2 regions of the Streptomyces sp. NPDC056734 genome follow, and region 1 is predicted to be linked to the other one. Evidence: riboswitches for the same ligand, from Rfam matches in the RefSeq annotation. Region 1 holds a riboswitch; the other holds the start of a gene.
What was found. Region 1 has a riboswitch for cyclic di-AMP ahead of ACFRFC_RS20380 (M23 family metallopeptidase). Riboswitches for the same ligand answer to the same signal wherever they lie in the genome.
Positions count from the first base shown of each region.

Region 2: linked by a shared signal. The riboswitch ahead of ACFRFC_RS13730 (M23 family metallopeptidase) and the one ahead of ACFRFC_RS20380 (M23 family metallopeptidase) in region 1 are both predicted to bind cyclic di-AMP.

Region 1 is NZ_JBHTZD010000012.1:268,695-276,193, forward strand. Features, by position in the region: gene ACFRFC_RS20365 (GNAT family N-acetyltransferase) at 1-1,160, opposite strand, end outside; gene ACFRFC_RS20370 (HPr family phosphocarrier protein) at 1,382-1,663, shown strand; gene ACFRFC_RS20375 (GntR family transcriptional regulator) at 1,998-2,687, opposite strand; gene ACFRFC_RS20380 (M23 family metallopeptidase) at 3,636-4,409, opposite strand; cyclic di-AMP (ydaO/yuaA leader) riboswitch at 4,422-4,583, opposite strand; gene ACFRFC_RS20385 (M16 family metallopeptidase) at 4,876-6,264, opposite strand; gene ACFRFC_RS20390 (M16 family metallopeptidase) at 6,261-7,499, opposite strand, start outside.
Region 2 is NZ_JBHTZD010000007.1:351,281-358,779, reverse strand. Features, by position in the region: gene lhgO (L-2-hydroxyglutarate oxidase) at 1-878, shown strand, start outside; gene trmB (tRNA (guanosine(46)-N7)-methyltransferase TrmB) at 1,113-1,907, shown strand; gene ACFRFC_RS13735 (PrsW family intramembrane metalloprotease) at 2,029-3,468, shown strand; gene ACFRFC_RS13730 (M23 family metallopeptidase) at 3,484-4,533, opposite strand; cyclic di-AMP (ydaO/yuaA leader) riboswitch at 4,546-4,702, opposite strand; gene ACFRFC_RS13725 (PP2C family protein-serine/threonine phosphatase) at 4,927-6,069, opposite strand; tRNA gene ACFRFC_RS13720 (tRNA-Met) at 6,365-6,438, opposite strand; gene ACFRFC_RS13715 (dihydrofolate reductase family protein) at 6,508-7,499, opposite strand, start outside.

The DNA of each region.
Region 1 (7,499 bases):
CGCCGGTCCAGCCGGGACAGCAGCGCGATGCCGATGGCGCCGGACTGGGCGAACAGGCCAATGCGGCCGGGGCGGGGCGGCTCGGGCGCCAGGGAGGCGTTCAGCCGGACGTCCGGCGAGGTGTTGATGATGCCGAAGGCGTTGGGCCCGATGAGCCGCATCCCGTACGCGCGCGCGTGCTGTACGAGTTCACGCTGGCGCGCCTTGCCCTCCGGGCCGCTCTCGGCGTACCCGGCGGAGACCACGACCAGCCCCTGGACGCCGTGTTCGCCGCACTCGGCGACGACCTCGGGCACATGATCGGCGGGCACGGCGACCACGGCGAGATCCACCGGGCCGTCGATCTCCCGCACCGACCGGTGGGCGGGCACACCGTCGATGTCCTTGCGCCCCTCGGGGAAGGCCCGGTTCACGGCGTGCAGACGGCCGGTGAAGCCGGCCTCGCGGATGTTGTCGAGGATGCTGCGGCCCACCCCGCCGGGCACGCGGCCGACGCCGATGACGGCGACGGACCCGGGCGCGAGCAGCCGCCGCACCGAACGGGCCTCGGCGCGCTGCTCCCGCGCGCGCTGCACGGCCAGCGAGCGGTCGGTGGGTTCGAGATCGAACTCCAGGCGTACGACGCCGTCCTCGAAGCTGCGCTTCTGGGAGTACCCGGCGTCCCTGAACACTTTGATCATCTTGGTGTTGGCGGGCAGCACCTCGGCGGCGAACCGGCGGATGCCGCGCTCGCGCGCGACGGCCGCGATGTGCTCCAAGAGGGCCGAGGCGACCCCGCGGCCCTGGTGCGCGTCCTGGACCAGGAAAGCGACCTCGGCCTCGTCGGCCGGCGCGGAGGCGGGCATGCCGTCGGCGCCGATCCGGTCGTAGCGCACGGTGGCGATGAAGTCGCCGCCGATGGTGGCCGCGAGTCCCACGCGGTCCACGAAGTCGTGGTGGGTGAAGCGGTGGACGTCCTTGGCGGAGAGCCTGGGGTAGGGCGCGAAGAAGCGGTAGTACTTCGATTCGTCCGAGACCTGCTCGTAGAAGCTGACCAGGCGGTCGGCGTCGTCGACGGTGATGGGCCTCACGCGCGCGGTGCCGCCGTCACGCAGCACCACGTCCGCCTCCCAGTGGGCGGGGTACTCGTGCCGGTCCTGCGGATCCGCCGGGCTCTGCATGCGCCCCACAGTACGGCTCGCCTATGACAACGGCGCGAGGCAATCCACGGGGAACGAGCACAGGAGCAGCACAGACACACGGGGACACATGGGGGCGTATACCGCGTCGGGGCCGGGGTCCGGCGACACTCCTGGTGTGGCCCGAGGCCCGCTCCGGGCACGCCTCCGCGATATGGGACACTGGTCTAGACAACCCTGAGAGACTGAAGGGCAGCAACAACATGGCTGAGCGCCGCGTCAACGTCGGCTGGGCCGAGGGCCTCCATGCCCGCCCCGCCTCCATCTTCGTCCGGGCCACCACGGCCTCGGGGGTCCCCGTGACGATCGCCAAGGCCGACGGCAACCCCGTCAACGCGGCCTCCATGCTGGCCGTTCTGGGCCTGGGCGCCAAGGGCGGTGAGGAGGTCGTCCTGGCCTCCGACGCCGACGGCGCCGACGCGGCCCTGGACCGTCTGGCCAAGCTGGTCTCCGAAGGGCTGGAGGAGCTTCCGGAGACCGTCTGATCCGTCCGGCACCCGCTTACGGACACAAGGAGCCGCGTCGCCCTGGTGGTGGCGCGGCTCTGCTGTTGCCCGACAGCCACCTCTGCTGCGGAACAGCCGCTTCCGCCCCCGCGGCCACTCCCGTTTCCCCCGCTCACTTTCGCGCCTGTTTCCCCAAATTGTTCCGCGCCGGTTTCACCGCCGGACACGTGCCGAAACGTTTGGGTCGCACCTGTGAGCGAGAGCACACCGAAATAGGTCCGTACAGTACGGGAATAGACCTGCGGCACACCGAAAAACGGCAGCCGAAATTACCGGCCACCGAATTACCGCTTCTTTGTATACGGCGCTTTTGTTAAAGCCGCTGGCCCAGCATGTTTACGGGATGTTGCGAAGTCCTCACACGGTCGGCGCCGCCGGCGTTGAAGCGCAGCCGGAAGACGGACATCGCGCGCTCGGCGTGCAGGGCGGTGAGGGCACGCGCGCGTTCCGCGTCACCACGGGTGACCGCGTCCACGATGGCGCCGTGTTCGGCCCAGGACTCCATGGGCGCGGCCGGTGCCTCCACGGCATACATCCAGGCGATCTTGTGGCGGAGCTGGGTCAGCATGGAGACCAGGGCGGGGCTGCCGGACGCCTGGGCGAGCGTCTCATGAAACCAGCTGCCCAGGGAGCGCAGGTCATCGCTGCTGCCCCGGCGGGCCCGCTCCTGGCCGAGCCGGACCAGTCCGCGCAGCACCTTCAGATGGGCCTCCGTGCGCCGCTGGGCGGCCCTGGAGGCGGCCAGCGGCTCCAGCAGCCCGCGCATCTCCAGCAGGTCCGCGGCCTCCTGCTCGGTGGGCTCCGCGACGCACGCGCCCGCGTGCCGCCGGGTCACCACGAACCCCTCCGCCTCCAGCGTGCGCAGGGCCTCGCGGACGGGGACGCGGGAGACGCCGTAGCGGCGGGCGAGGACTTCCTCGGTGAGCCGGCCACCGCGTTCGTAGACACCGGCGATGATGTCGTCCCGGATCGCCGTGCACACCGAGTGCGCCGGAATACGCATGACCGACCTCCGCCTTAATCCCCGTGAAACGTCCTCGATTGACGTCTGAACAGTGACTCTATTGCAATGAGCCGGAATTTCCGACGGGGGGCCGGATTCCAGGGATATTTTTTGGACAGCGGATGCCCAAAAGGACGAAAGCCCCGGCGGGTGGGGTACCCGGGCTTGTCGTGGGCGGGGCGGTGCGCCGGGTGACGGTGGCGGCTGTGGCTTGGCTGGCGTGGAGGCGGGGGGCTGGGTCCAGCGGGGCGGGGGCCTGGGTTCGCGTAGCGGTGATGGAGGGGCGGGGCCCGGCGCCCGGGGGTGGCCGTGGCCGTCCGCCGGGACGCCATGGGCCGTTAGCCGAGTCCCTGCGCGCGGGGGTGGCGGGGTCCAGGCGGGGACGGTGGCCTGGCCCCGCCCGGGTGGGCCGGGGTCAGCGCGCGGGTGGCGCGGGTGCCCAGCCCGGGGCGGCGTACGCGCGCGTAGGTGCGGCGGGGGCTTCCGCGACTGTCTGGACGCAGTCCTCACGCGGCGTACCCGCGCGGGTGGGGGCACTCCGCCCCATCCACGACGAACTGCGCGTCGTCGCGGCGTACCCGCGCGGGTTGGGGGGCAAGCGCCCGGCGCCAGAGGGCGAGAGCGCGGGGTCCGTCTCCACGCGCGAGTGGGGCATCGCGAGATCGTTGATCTGATGGACCAGGAGATGGCCCCGTCTCCGCGCGAGTGCGGCATCGCCGGCGCGGAGACCGAACCCTTGGCCGCACGCCGTCCCGTCTCCGCGCGAGTGCGCCATCGCCTCCCGGCGAGCGCCGACCCGTCCGACAACCTCCGCCCCCGCACCCGAGCGCGGCATCCGTCCCGCGCGCGAGTGCCCGCCCGTCGCAGCGCCCCGCGCGCACGGGACGTCACGCGCTGCCCGCGCTCCCGTCGGCCGGAAGAGCATCGGCGCCCCGCGCGCACCCGACGTCAGAGATTCACGCCATGCGCACGCAGGTAGGCGACCGGGTCCATGTCCGAGCCGTACTCGGGGCTGGTGCGGGCCTCGAAGTGGAGGTGGGCCCCGGTGACATTGCCGGTGGCGCCGGCGAGGCCGATCTGCTGGCCAGGGGTGACGGACTGGCCGACCGACACCCCGATGGACGAGAGATGCCCGTACTGGGTGTACGTACCGTCAACCATCTTGATCACGACTTGATTGCCGTACGCGCCGCCCCAGCCCGCCTCCACGACCGTGCCATTGCCGACCGTGTGGACGGACGTGCCGGTGGCGGCGTGGAAGTCGACGCCGGTGTGGCTGCCGGAGGACCAGGCGGAGCCGCCCGCCTGGTAGCTGGTGGAGACGTAGGAGCCGGGGATCGGCGAAACGAAGGTGTTCAGGCGCTCGCGCTCGGCCTCGCGGGCGGCGCGCTCCTCGGCCTCACGAGCCTTCTTCGCCTCCTCCTCGGCACGCTCGCGGGCCTCTTCCGCCGCCTTCTCGCGGGCGGCGGCCTCGGCCTTCTGCCGCGCGGCGTCCGCCTGGGCGGCGGCCTGGGCGTCTATCTGGTGGGCGACGTCGTCGCCGATGCCGACGACGGGCAGCAGACCGGTCTGCTCGGGAGCCGGCTCGGCGGCGAGCGCCGGAGCGGCCAGGGAGCCGACGACGCCGGTGGTGGCGAGTGCCGCGACACCCGCCGCACGGGCGGTGGTGCGCTGCGGGTGCCGGGGACGCCGGTGCTTCCCGGTGGCGCGCGTGAACGCCATGGAGTGGCTGGTCCTTTCCTTCCCTCTCGCCTACCGGGTTAGCTGACGGGTTCGGAGCAGGAAGGTCTCCTACGGCTTCCCGCACGCACGCGCGCGGGAGGCCGATTCACCCCAGGGACGTGGGTCCCCGGCTCCCCTGGCTCGCGCCGTACGGGGACTCGGCGATGGCTGTCCGGTGCCGCGGACGCGGCGCACTGCCTGACGAACAGCCTGGATGACGCTAAGGGGACATCTTGCAATCCCCAAACAGATCCGGGCTTTTGTAGCGCATGCCACAGGTCAGACAGGCAGCCTCTCCCGCAATCCGGACATTAAGGGGCCCTGGTGACGCTTCCGGTCACCAGGGCCCCACCGTGCGGGTGCGCGTTCCCCGTCATGCGCGTGCCCTTCGTCGGCACTTTCGCGTGCCGCGTGTGGGCCCGCCCGCGCGCGGATCGCGGCACCCGGGCGGGCCGTCCGCGGCTGTCTAGTCGGCCGCCACGACGGTGACTTCGCCGATGCCGAGGGCTTCCACGGGCGCCTTGATCTGCGCGGCGTCGCCCACGAGGACGGTCACCAGCCGGTCCACCGGGAAGGCGTTGACGACGGCCGCCGTGGCCTCGACGGTGCCGGTCGCGGCGAGCTGCTGATACAGCGTCGCCTGGTAGTCGTCGGGCAGGTGCTGCTCGACCTGGTCCGCGAGCGTGCTCGCGACGGCCGCCGCGGTCTCGTACTTGAGCGGCGCCACGCCGACGAGGTTCTGCACGGCGGTGTCCCGCTCGGCGTCGGTCAGCCCCTCCGCGGCAAGCGTGCGCAGGACCGTCCACAGGTCGTCCAGGGCCGGTCCGGTGTTCGGCGTGTCGACCGAGCCGCTGACGGCGAGCATGGACGCTCCGGCGCCGTCCGGCCCGGACCTGAGGACCTGGCCGAACGCGCGGACGCCGTAGGTGTAACCCTTCTCCTCGCGCAGCACCCGGTCCAGCCGGGAGGTGAGGGTGCCGCCCAGGCAGTACGTGCCGAGCACCTGGGCGGGCCAGACGCGATCGTGCCGATCGGAGCCGACCCGGCCGAGCAGCAGTTGCGTCTGGACGGCTCCGGGCCGGTCCACGATGACGACGCGCCCGGTGTCGTCGGCGCTGACCGGCGGCACGGGCCGGGGCGCGGCCGTGGAGCCGGTCCAGGCGCCGAGCGTGTCGCCGAGCAGCGTGTCGAGGTCGACGCCGGTCAGATCGCCGACGACCACGACGGTGCCGGTCGCGGGGCGTACATGCTTCTCGTAGAAGGCGCGTACGGCGGCGGAGTCGATGCCCTCGACGGACTCCTCGGTGCCCTGGCGCGGGCGCGACATGCGCGAGGACGCCGGGAACAGCTCCTTGGACAGCTCCTTGGCGGCGCGGCGCGAGGGGTTGGCCAGCTCGTGCGGGATCTCGTCGAGGCGGTTGCGCACCAGGCGCTCGACCTCGCTGTCGGCGAACGCGGGCGCGCGCAGGGCGTCGGCGAGCAGGCCGAGGGCCTTCGGCAGCCGGGAGACCGGCACTTCGAGGCTGAGGCGGACGCCGGGGTGGTCGGCGTGCGCGTCCAGGGTTGCGCCGCAGCGCTCCAGCTCGGCGGCGAACTCCTCGGCGGAGTGCTTGTCGGTGCCCTCGGAGAAGGCGCGGGCCATGATCGTGGCCACGCCCTCCAGGCCGTCCGGTTCGGCGTCCAGCGGCGCGTCCAGCAGCACCTCGACGGCGACGACCTGCTGGCCGGGGCGGTGGCAGCGCAGGACCGTGAGGCCGTTGTCGAGCGTTCGGCGCGTGGGGGCCGGGAACGCCCAGGGGCGGGCGTCGCCGGGCTGCGGCTGGGGGTGGAACTCCATGGGGGCCAGCTCGCTCACTTGGCCGCCTCCTTGTTGTCGTCGGTGGCCGCGGCTGCCACGCCGTCGGCGTCCGCCGCGTCCTCTGCGTCCTCTGCGTCCGCCGCGCTGTCGGCCTGGGCTTCGGGGGCCGTCGGCTCGTAGACGAGCACCGCGCGGTTGTCGGGCCGCAGGCGGGCCTTGGCGACCTCCTGGACGTCCTCGGCGGTCACCTCCAGCACGCGCTGGACGGCGCTCAGGGCCAACTGCGGGTCACCGAAGAGGACCGCGTACCGGCACAGTTCGTCCGCGCGGCCGGCGACCGTGCCGAGCCGGTCCAGCCACTCGCGCTCCAGCTGGGCCTGGGCGCGCTCCATCTCCTCCGCCGTGGGGCCCTCGGCGGCGAACCGGGCCAGCTCCTCGTCGATGGCGGTCTCGATGACCGGCACCTCGACGTCCCCGGAGGTCTTCACGTCCAGCCAGCCCAGGGAGGGCGCCCCGGCCAGCCGCAGCAGGCCGAATCCGGCCGCCACGGCCGTACGGTCGCGGCGCACCAGCCGGTTGTACAGGCGGGAGGACTCGCCGCCGCCGAGGACGGTGAGCGCCAGGTCGGCCGCGTCGCACGCGCGCGTGCCGTCCTCGGGAAGCCGGTAGGCGGCCATCAGTGCGCGGGCCGGGACCTCCTCCTCGATGACCTCGCGCAGCTGCTCGCCGACGGTCTCGGGGAGCGAGCCGTCACGCGGGACGGGCTTGCCGTCGTGGGCGGGGATGGAGCCGAAGTACTTCTCGATCCAGGCGAGCGTCCGCTCCGGGTCGATGTCGCCGACCACGGACAGCACGGCGTTGTTGGGCGCGTAGTACGTGCGGAAGAACGCGCGCGCGTCGTCCAGGGTGGCCGCGTCCAGGTCGGCCATGGAGCCGATCGGCGTGTGGTGGTAGGGGTGGCCCTTGGGGTAGGCGAGGGCGGTGAGCTTCTCGAAAGCGGTGCCATAGGGGACGTTGTCGTAGCGCTGGCGGCGCTCGTTCTTCACGACGTCCCGCTGGTTTTCCATGGACTCCTCGTCCAGGGCGGCCAGCAGCGAGCCCATCCGGTCCGCCTCCAGCCACAGCGCCAGCTCCAGCTGGTGGGCGGGCATGGTCTCGAAGTAGTTGGTGCGCTCGAAGCTGGTGGTGCCGTTGAGCGAGCCGCCGGCGCCCTGGACCAGCTCGAAGTGCCCGTTGCCCTTGACCTGCGCGGAGCCCTGGAACATCAGATGCTCGAAAAGGTGAGCCAGGCC
Region 2 (7,499 bases), on a different contig from region 1:
AGAACGGCATCCCGGTGCGCGAGCTGGGCGCCACCCAGATCGCCGAGTACGAGCCCGAGGTGCGCGGCCTCGCCGCCATACACGTCGGCACCACCGGAATCTGCGACTTCGTGGGCGTCGCCCGCCGCCTGGGCGAGGCGTCCGGTGCGGAGATCCGGTACAGCCAGGAGGTCGTCCGCGTCGACCGGCGCCCGGAGCGGGGCGTGGCCGTGCGCACCCGCGCCGGGGACATCGTGCGCGGCCGGGTGCTGGTGAACTGCGCGGGGCTGTACTGCGACGAGATCGCCCGGCTGACCGGCGACGACCCGGACATGCGGATCGTGCCGTTCCGGGGCGAGTACTACGAGCTGGCGCGGCCCGGTCTGGTGCGCGGACTGGTGTATCCGGTGCCCGATCCGGCGTTCCCGTTCCTCGGCGTCCATCTCACCCGGGGCATCGACGGCGGCGTCCACATCGGCCCCAATGCCGTCCCCGCCCTCGCCCGCGAGGGATACCGGTGGGGTGTCGTACGGCCCCGGGAGATCGCCACGACCGTGAGCTGGCCCGGGTCATGGCAGCTGGCCCGGCAGCACTGGCGGTACGGCGGCGGTGAGCTGCGGCGCTCGCTGTCGAAGGGGGCGTTCACGGCGGCCGTGCGCCGGCTGCTGCCCGTCGTACGGGAGGACGATCTGGTGCCCGCGCCGGCCGGGGTGCGCGCGCAGGCCGTGCTGCGGGACGGGTCCCTGGTCGACGACTTCCTGATCAAGGAGGCGCCCCGGGCCGTCCATGTCCTCAACGCCCCCTCCCCGGCCGCCACCGCCTCCCTGCCGATCGGGCGGGAGGTGGCCCGGCGCGCGCTGTCGGCGCTCTCGGCGCTCACGACGCCGGGGGACCTGTGAGGCGCGGTGACGCGGGGCGGACCGTGGTGGTGGGGCGCCTCCAGTGACCTGCGAGGACGCCGGGCGGGCAGGCGCAGGGGTGGAGACCCCGTCCGCTCCCCGGCGTAAAATCGACCCACTGTGTCTGACTCGCCCCTCTCCCCAGAAACCTCCCGGCCCGCCCGGGACCCGCAAGCCCGGCAAGAGGCGCGGCCCACCCCGGACCCGCACCCGCACCCGCCGCACCACCCCGGCGTGCCCCTGCGGCACACCCGGGCCAAGGGGGAGCCCCGGTTCCCGGACGGGCCCCGGGCCGATCCCGCCGGGTCGCACTTCGAGCGGCGGATCCGCAGCTTCCAGCCCCGGCGCAGCCGGGTGACCGCCGGGCAGGCGGACGCGCTCCAGCGGCTGTGGCCCGGGTGGGGGCTGGACATCGACGGTCAGCGTGTCCTCGACCTGGCGGAGATGTTCGGCAACGCCGGTCCCGTCGTCCTGGAGATCGGGTTCGGGATGGGTGAGGCGACCGCGCGGATGGCCGCCGCCGATCCGGACACCAACATCCTCGCCGTGGACGTCCACACCCCCGGCCAGGGCAATCTGCTCAACCTCGCCGACCAGGACGGACTCACCAACGTCCGGGTCGGCAACGGCGACGCCATCATCCTGCTGCGCGAGATGCTCGCCCCCGACTCCCTCGACGGACTGCGCGTCTACTTCCCCGACCCCTGGCCCAAGAAGCGGCACCACAAGCGGCGGCTGATCCAGCCCGAGTTCCTCGACCTCGCCGCGACCCGGCTGCGGCCCGGCGCGCTGCTGCACTGCGCCACCGACTGGGAGCCGTACGCCGAGCAGATGCTGGAAGTCCTGACGGCACACCCCGACTTCGTGAACACCCGGGCCGACGGCGGTTTCGCGCCCCGCCCCGCCTTCCGCCCGCTCACCCGCTTCGAGGGGCAGGGGCTGGACAAGGGCCATGTGGTGAACGACGTCATGTTCCGCCGCGTACCGCACGGGGAACATGCCCAGAACCCTGCCCACAACCCCGCTTGAAACCCCGCCCAAAGCCCCTTCCACCAGCACCGCCAGGACCGTTCCGCGACCCGGCGGCCCCACGCCGGCTGAGCACCGGGCACCGTCGCGGGCGGTACGCCGCCTCGTTAGGGTCGATGCCGTGGCCAGCAACTCCCCGTATCCGACGCCCTCCTGCGATCCGCCCGCCGACCCGCCCCGGCCTATGCGGTGGTGGCGGCGCTGGGGCTACCGGTACACCCGGGCCGCGCAGGCCCACCCCACCGCCTGGCGCCGGGTGCGGCACGGCTCGCTGGCCATCCTGCTGGCGCTGTCGGGGCTGGTCATCCTCGCGCTGGTCCGCCAGGAGACCGGCACCGAGGGCTTCCTGGTGGGCCTGGGACTGGCCGTGCTGCCGGTGCCGCTGCTGATCGGCGCGTTCCGCTGGCTGGACCGGGTGGAGCCGGGCCCCTGGCGCAATGTCGTGTTCGCCTTCGCCTGGGGGGCCTGCGCGGCGGCCCTGATAGCGATCGTCGCGAACAGCTTCGCGACCCGCTGGATAGCCATCGCGACCGCCGACCCGGCCGGCGCGGACACCTTGGGGACGACCGTGATAGCGCCGGTGGTCGAGGAGTCCGCGAAGGGCGCCGCGATCCTGCTGCTCTTCCTGTTCCGCAGCCGGGACTTCACCGGGATCGTCGACGGCGTGGTGATCGCCGGGGTCACCGCGACCGGCTTCGCCTTCACCGAGAACATCCTCTACCTCGGCACCGCCTTCGGCACCGACCAGTCCCGCGGCGACGCCGGGCTCGCCTCGGTCACCGTCGCCACCTTCTTCGTACGGGTCGTCATGTCGCCGTTCGCGCATCCGCTGTTCACCGTGCTCACCGGCATCGGCTTCGGCATCGCGGCGGCGGGCGGGGAGCGCCAGCGGATGCGGCGGGTGCTGCTGCCGCTGTCCGGGCTGCTGCTCGCGATGGGCGTGCACGCGTTCTGGAACGGCTCCGCGGCCTTCGGCGACCACGGCTTCTTCGCCGTGTACGGCGCCTTCATGGTCCCCGCGTTCGCGCTGCTGACCTGGCTGGTGATCTGGACCCGGCAGCGGGAGCTGCGGGTGGTGCGCGAGGAGCTGCCCGCGTATGTCACCACCGGCTGGTTCTCCCCCGCAGAGCCCTACGCGCTCGGCTCGATGCGGGCCCGCCGCCTCGCCCGCGAGTACGCCGGACGCCGGCTCGGCAAGCAAGCGGCCCGCGCGGTGGCCGAGTACGAGGCGTACGCCACCTCGCTCGCGGTGCTGCGCCGGCGGGGCAGCCGGGGCCGGGCCCGCGCCGACTTCGTCCCCCGCGAACGGGAGCTGCTCGGTGAGCTGTGGCGCCGCCGGGACCTCGCGGCCCCGGCCCTGACCCACGCGGCCCACGCCACGGCCCCGCCGCCCCCCGTACCTACGCCGATGCCGGTCCCACCCTGGCCGCCATACCGAGGCGACGGGTACGGCACCGGTCACGGCACCGGGTACGACGGCGGCCACAGCACCGGTCACCCGGGCCCCGGCGGTGCCGTCACACCGCACCCCGCGTACTACAACAACCCTTACCGCACCTGAGGCCGAGGGGGGCCGTCAGGGATTGAGGCCCTTGTCGCGCAGCCAGGCCAGCGGGTCCACGCCGCCACCCGACGCGGTGTGCACCTCCAGGTGCAGATGGGCCCCGGTGACATTGCCGGTGGCGCCGACGCGCCCGATGACATCGCCGGTGGTGACCTGCTGGCCGACGCTGACGCTGATCGAGGACTGGTGCGCGTACCAGATCTCGGTGCCGTCATCGAGGGTGAGCACGGTCTTGTAGCCGTACGAACCGTCCCAGCCGGCCTGGGTGATGGTGCCGGAGTGGACGGCCTTGATGAGGGTGCCGGTGGGGGCGGCGAAGTCGAGGCCGGTGTGGTAGCCGGAGGACCACAGCGAGCCGGCCTGGCCGTAGGTCGAGGTGAGGGTGTACGAGGAGGTCGGCAGCGCGAACTGCTTGGCCAGCTCGGCGAGGCGCTCTTCCTCGGCCTTGCGCGCGGCTTCCTCCTCCGCCTCCTTCTTCTCGGCGGCGGCCTTCTCGCGGGCTTCCTGCTCCGCCTTCTCGGCGGCCTCGGCGGCCTCCTTCTCGGCGGCGGCCAGGAGCGCCTCGGCGGCCTTGGTGTCGAGCTGCTCCTGCTGGCTCTCGGCCTGCGCCATGATGCGGGCGCGCAGCGCCTCACCGGCGTCGGTGGTGCCCTGCTCGCTGTCGGCCGGGGTGACACCGAGGCTGCTGAGCGGGGTGGCCTCGATCGCGGTGGCCGGCTCGGCCGTGTCCTCGCCGTCGTCCGTGAAGGTGGCGAGGTCGGGCAGGGAGATGGCGACCGGCGGCTTGCCGGTCTGCGCGGTGGCCATGCCGCCCGCGCCGACGGCGGCTATGACACCGACGCCGAGGACCGTGGAGCTGCGGGCCAGTCCGCCGCGGGCGAGTCCGCCGCGCTGCTTGGCGACGCGGTGCCGGCCGCCACGGACCGGGCGGACGGTCTCCGCGGTGGGGTTCCATTCCTCCCACGGGCCCTCATCGGTGCGGGGGCCGCCGTAGACGACGGTGTCGTCGGTGCGCTGGGCGGGCACGAACGAGGCCCCTGGAGCAGGCCGGTTGGACGCCACGTAGGCGTACTCCTTTCCTTCCCTCATCGCCTACCGGGTTAGCTGACGGGTTCGGAGAGGAAGGTCTCCTACGCGCGTCAATCAGCCATGTCTCCATGGTGACGTACGCGCGATTCACCCCAAGTTGGTGGTTCCCCGGTTCCCTCACGAGATTCGGCGCTTGAGCACGGAGCCGACTCTTGTGACGGCTGGGACGACCGCGCTGCGTTATCGGACAGTAATAGAACCCAGGGGTGATTTCCAAGCGCTTCCACTTGATCTTTAACGCTCTTCCGCCGGACGTACAGGCTATGAGCGGCGAAAATCGGGCGAGTCGACCTCGCCATCAGGGCCGTTCGGGCAGTGCCAATTTCTGACGGTGACTCAGATGTTATGCGGAGGGCAGTCGCTCACTTACCCACCGTGACCGAGGCCCGGACCGTCGTGCGCCGGACCCGGCCGCCGTACCGCGAGCAGCGCCATGTCGTCCGTCATCCAGCCCCCGGCATGCCCGCGCACCTCTTCGGCCAGGGCCGCCACCAGTTCCTCCGGCCCACGGAAGAGCCGGCCCGCCAGCCGCTCCTCGGGTTCGTAGAACCTCCCGTGCCCGTCCCGCGCCTCCGACAGCCCGTCGGTGAACAGCAGCAGCGTGGCCCCGTCCGGGAACTCCGCCTCCTGCGCCCGGTCCGGCCAGCTGCCCAGGTCCCCCATCCCCAGCGGCAGCGCGGGCTCGTCGGCGGACAGCGCGCGCAGGGTGCCGTCGGCGTACAGCAGCAGCGGCCCGGGGTGCCCTCGGTTGACCATCCGTACGATCCCGTGGCCGTGCGGGATCTCGGCGAGCACGGCGGTGGTGAACCCCTCGAAGGCGTCGAGCCCGTTCCGCCGGGTGCCCTCGCGGGCCAGCGCCCGCTCCAGCCGCGCGGCGACCGCCTCCAGCGTCGATTCCTGCTCGGCGGCCTCCCGGAACGCCCCGATCAGCACGGCCACGGCGGCCACCGCGCCCATGCCCTTGCCGCGTACGTCCCCGAGCACCAGCCGGACGCCGTGCGGGGTGTCCTGCACCGCGTACAGATCGCCGCCGATGAACGCGCCCGCCTGCGCGGCCTCGTAACGGGCGGCGATCTCGAAACCGCCGATCCGCTCGTCCGGTTCGGGCAGCACCGCCCGCTGCGCGGCCTCGGCGATCTCCCGGGCGGAGGCCAGCCGGGCGTCGCTGCGCCGCACCAGCGTGTTGATCAGCACGGCCAGCACCGCGACGGTCGCCACCGTGACGACCTCGGTGATCGTCTCCGCCGCGAACGGCTGGTCGACCCCGAAATGCACCACGAACAGCACCAGCACCGCCGCGATCCCGGTCAGCACGGTGTAGCGCCGCCCGAACAGCGGCGCGGCGACCAGGGGCGCGGCCGTGAAGAACGGCACGCCGGTGAACTGTTTCGGGGTCACGTACTCGTACAGCGCGCCGCCGAGGATCAGCAGGACCGGCAGCAGCCGTACGAACGGGCGCGCGTAGGAGATGCTCCCCGACCGCCCCGGCCGCGCGGGCGGCGCCACCATGCCCGCCGCGCTCCCCGGTGGCCCGGTGTACGGCCCCTCGCCCTGCGCCTCACCCGGCCCCACCACGCGTCTCCCGCCTCGTCTCCCGCCGCAGGTCCTCACCGGTCACGGCCCGGCCTCTTGGTCCAGGGTTGCCGCAGCGGGGCGCCCCGGCGAGCCGGGCGGGCCGACCGGATGACACGACGACCGGCCGGGAAGGGGCGGGGGAGGCGACCGAGGCGACCGAGGGGACCGAGGGTCGGGAAAACACTCAGGGCCGGAATCCGTGATCCGGATTCCGGCCCTGAGCCTTGAGTAGCGGGGACAGGATTTGAACCTGCGACCTCTGGGTTATGAGCCCAGCGAGCTACCGAGCTGCTCCACCCCGCGTCGTTGTGTTCACCAGCATACGCCATGGAATGGACGTGCTGCACACAGGTATGCGGACGGGGGTCCTGCTCAGCCCAGTAGGTGGGCGTTCGGGGACTTGGCCTGCTGCTCGTACTCCGGGAGTACGACGACCGTGGCGCCGGACGTGGTCAGCAGGCCGGTGCCGTCGGCGGCTGCGACGAAGGTGTCCGGCTCGCGCCACGCCGTCACCACGCGGCGGACGCCCGCGTCCAGGATCAGCCGGGCGCAGGGGCGGGGCCGGGACGCGCGGCGGGCGCAGGGTTCCAGGCTGGAGTAGACCGTCGCGCCGGGCAGGCGTGGATCGGCGGGGTCGATCTTCGCGAGGGCCGCCTCCTCGGCGTGTACGACGGGGTCGGCGCCCTCGCGGGAGTGGCCCCGGGCCAGTTCGGTGCCGTCCTCGGCGACGACGACCGCGCCGACGCTGAACGCGGTCCGCGAGGGCGGGCAGTCCGCCGCCAGGGCGCAGGCCAGCCGCAGCCAGTGCCGGTCGGCGGCGAACGGGACCTCGGCCGGGCCGGGGGCGGTGGGCTCGTAGCGCATGAGGACGATGTCCTCGATCCGCCGGGATTCCAGCAGGCGCAGCCGGCCGGGCGGGTAGCCGCCCGGACCGAAGAGGCGGGGGGCGGCCGGGTCGCCGACGAACAGCGGGGCGAGGACGAGGTGGAGTTCGTCGGCGAGGCCCTGGGTGAGGAGCTGGGTGTGGACCGTGCCGCCGCCCTCGACCATGAGCCGCCGGACGCCGTGCCGGTCGTGGAGGTGGGTGAGGAGGGTGTGCCAGTCGAGGTTCTTGCCCAGGGGGATGACATGGGTGGAAGTGCCGGTGCCGGTGCCGGTGCCGGTGCCGGTGTCGGTGTCGGGGGTGGCCAGGCCGTTCGTCCGGGCGCGCTCGGCGCCCTGGTCCGTGGTGTAGAGGAGCTTGGCGCCGCCGGTGTGCCAGAACCTGGCGGTGGGGTCGAGGTCGCCCGAGCCGCTGACGGTGACCTTGAGCGGGTACGCGGGCCGGCCGGCGGCGATCCGGGCGGCGCGGCGCTCGGGGGAGT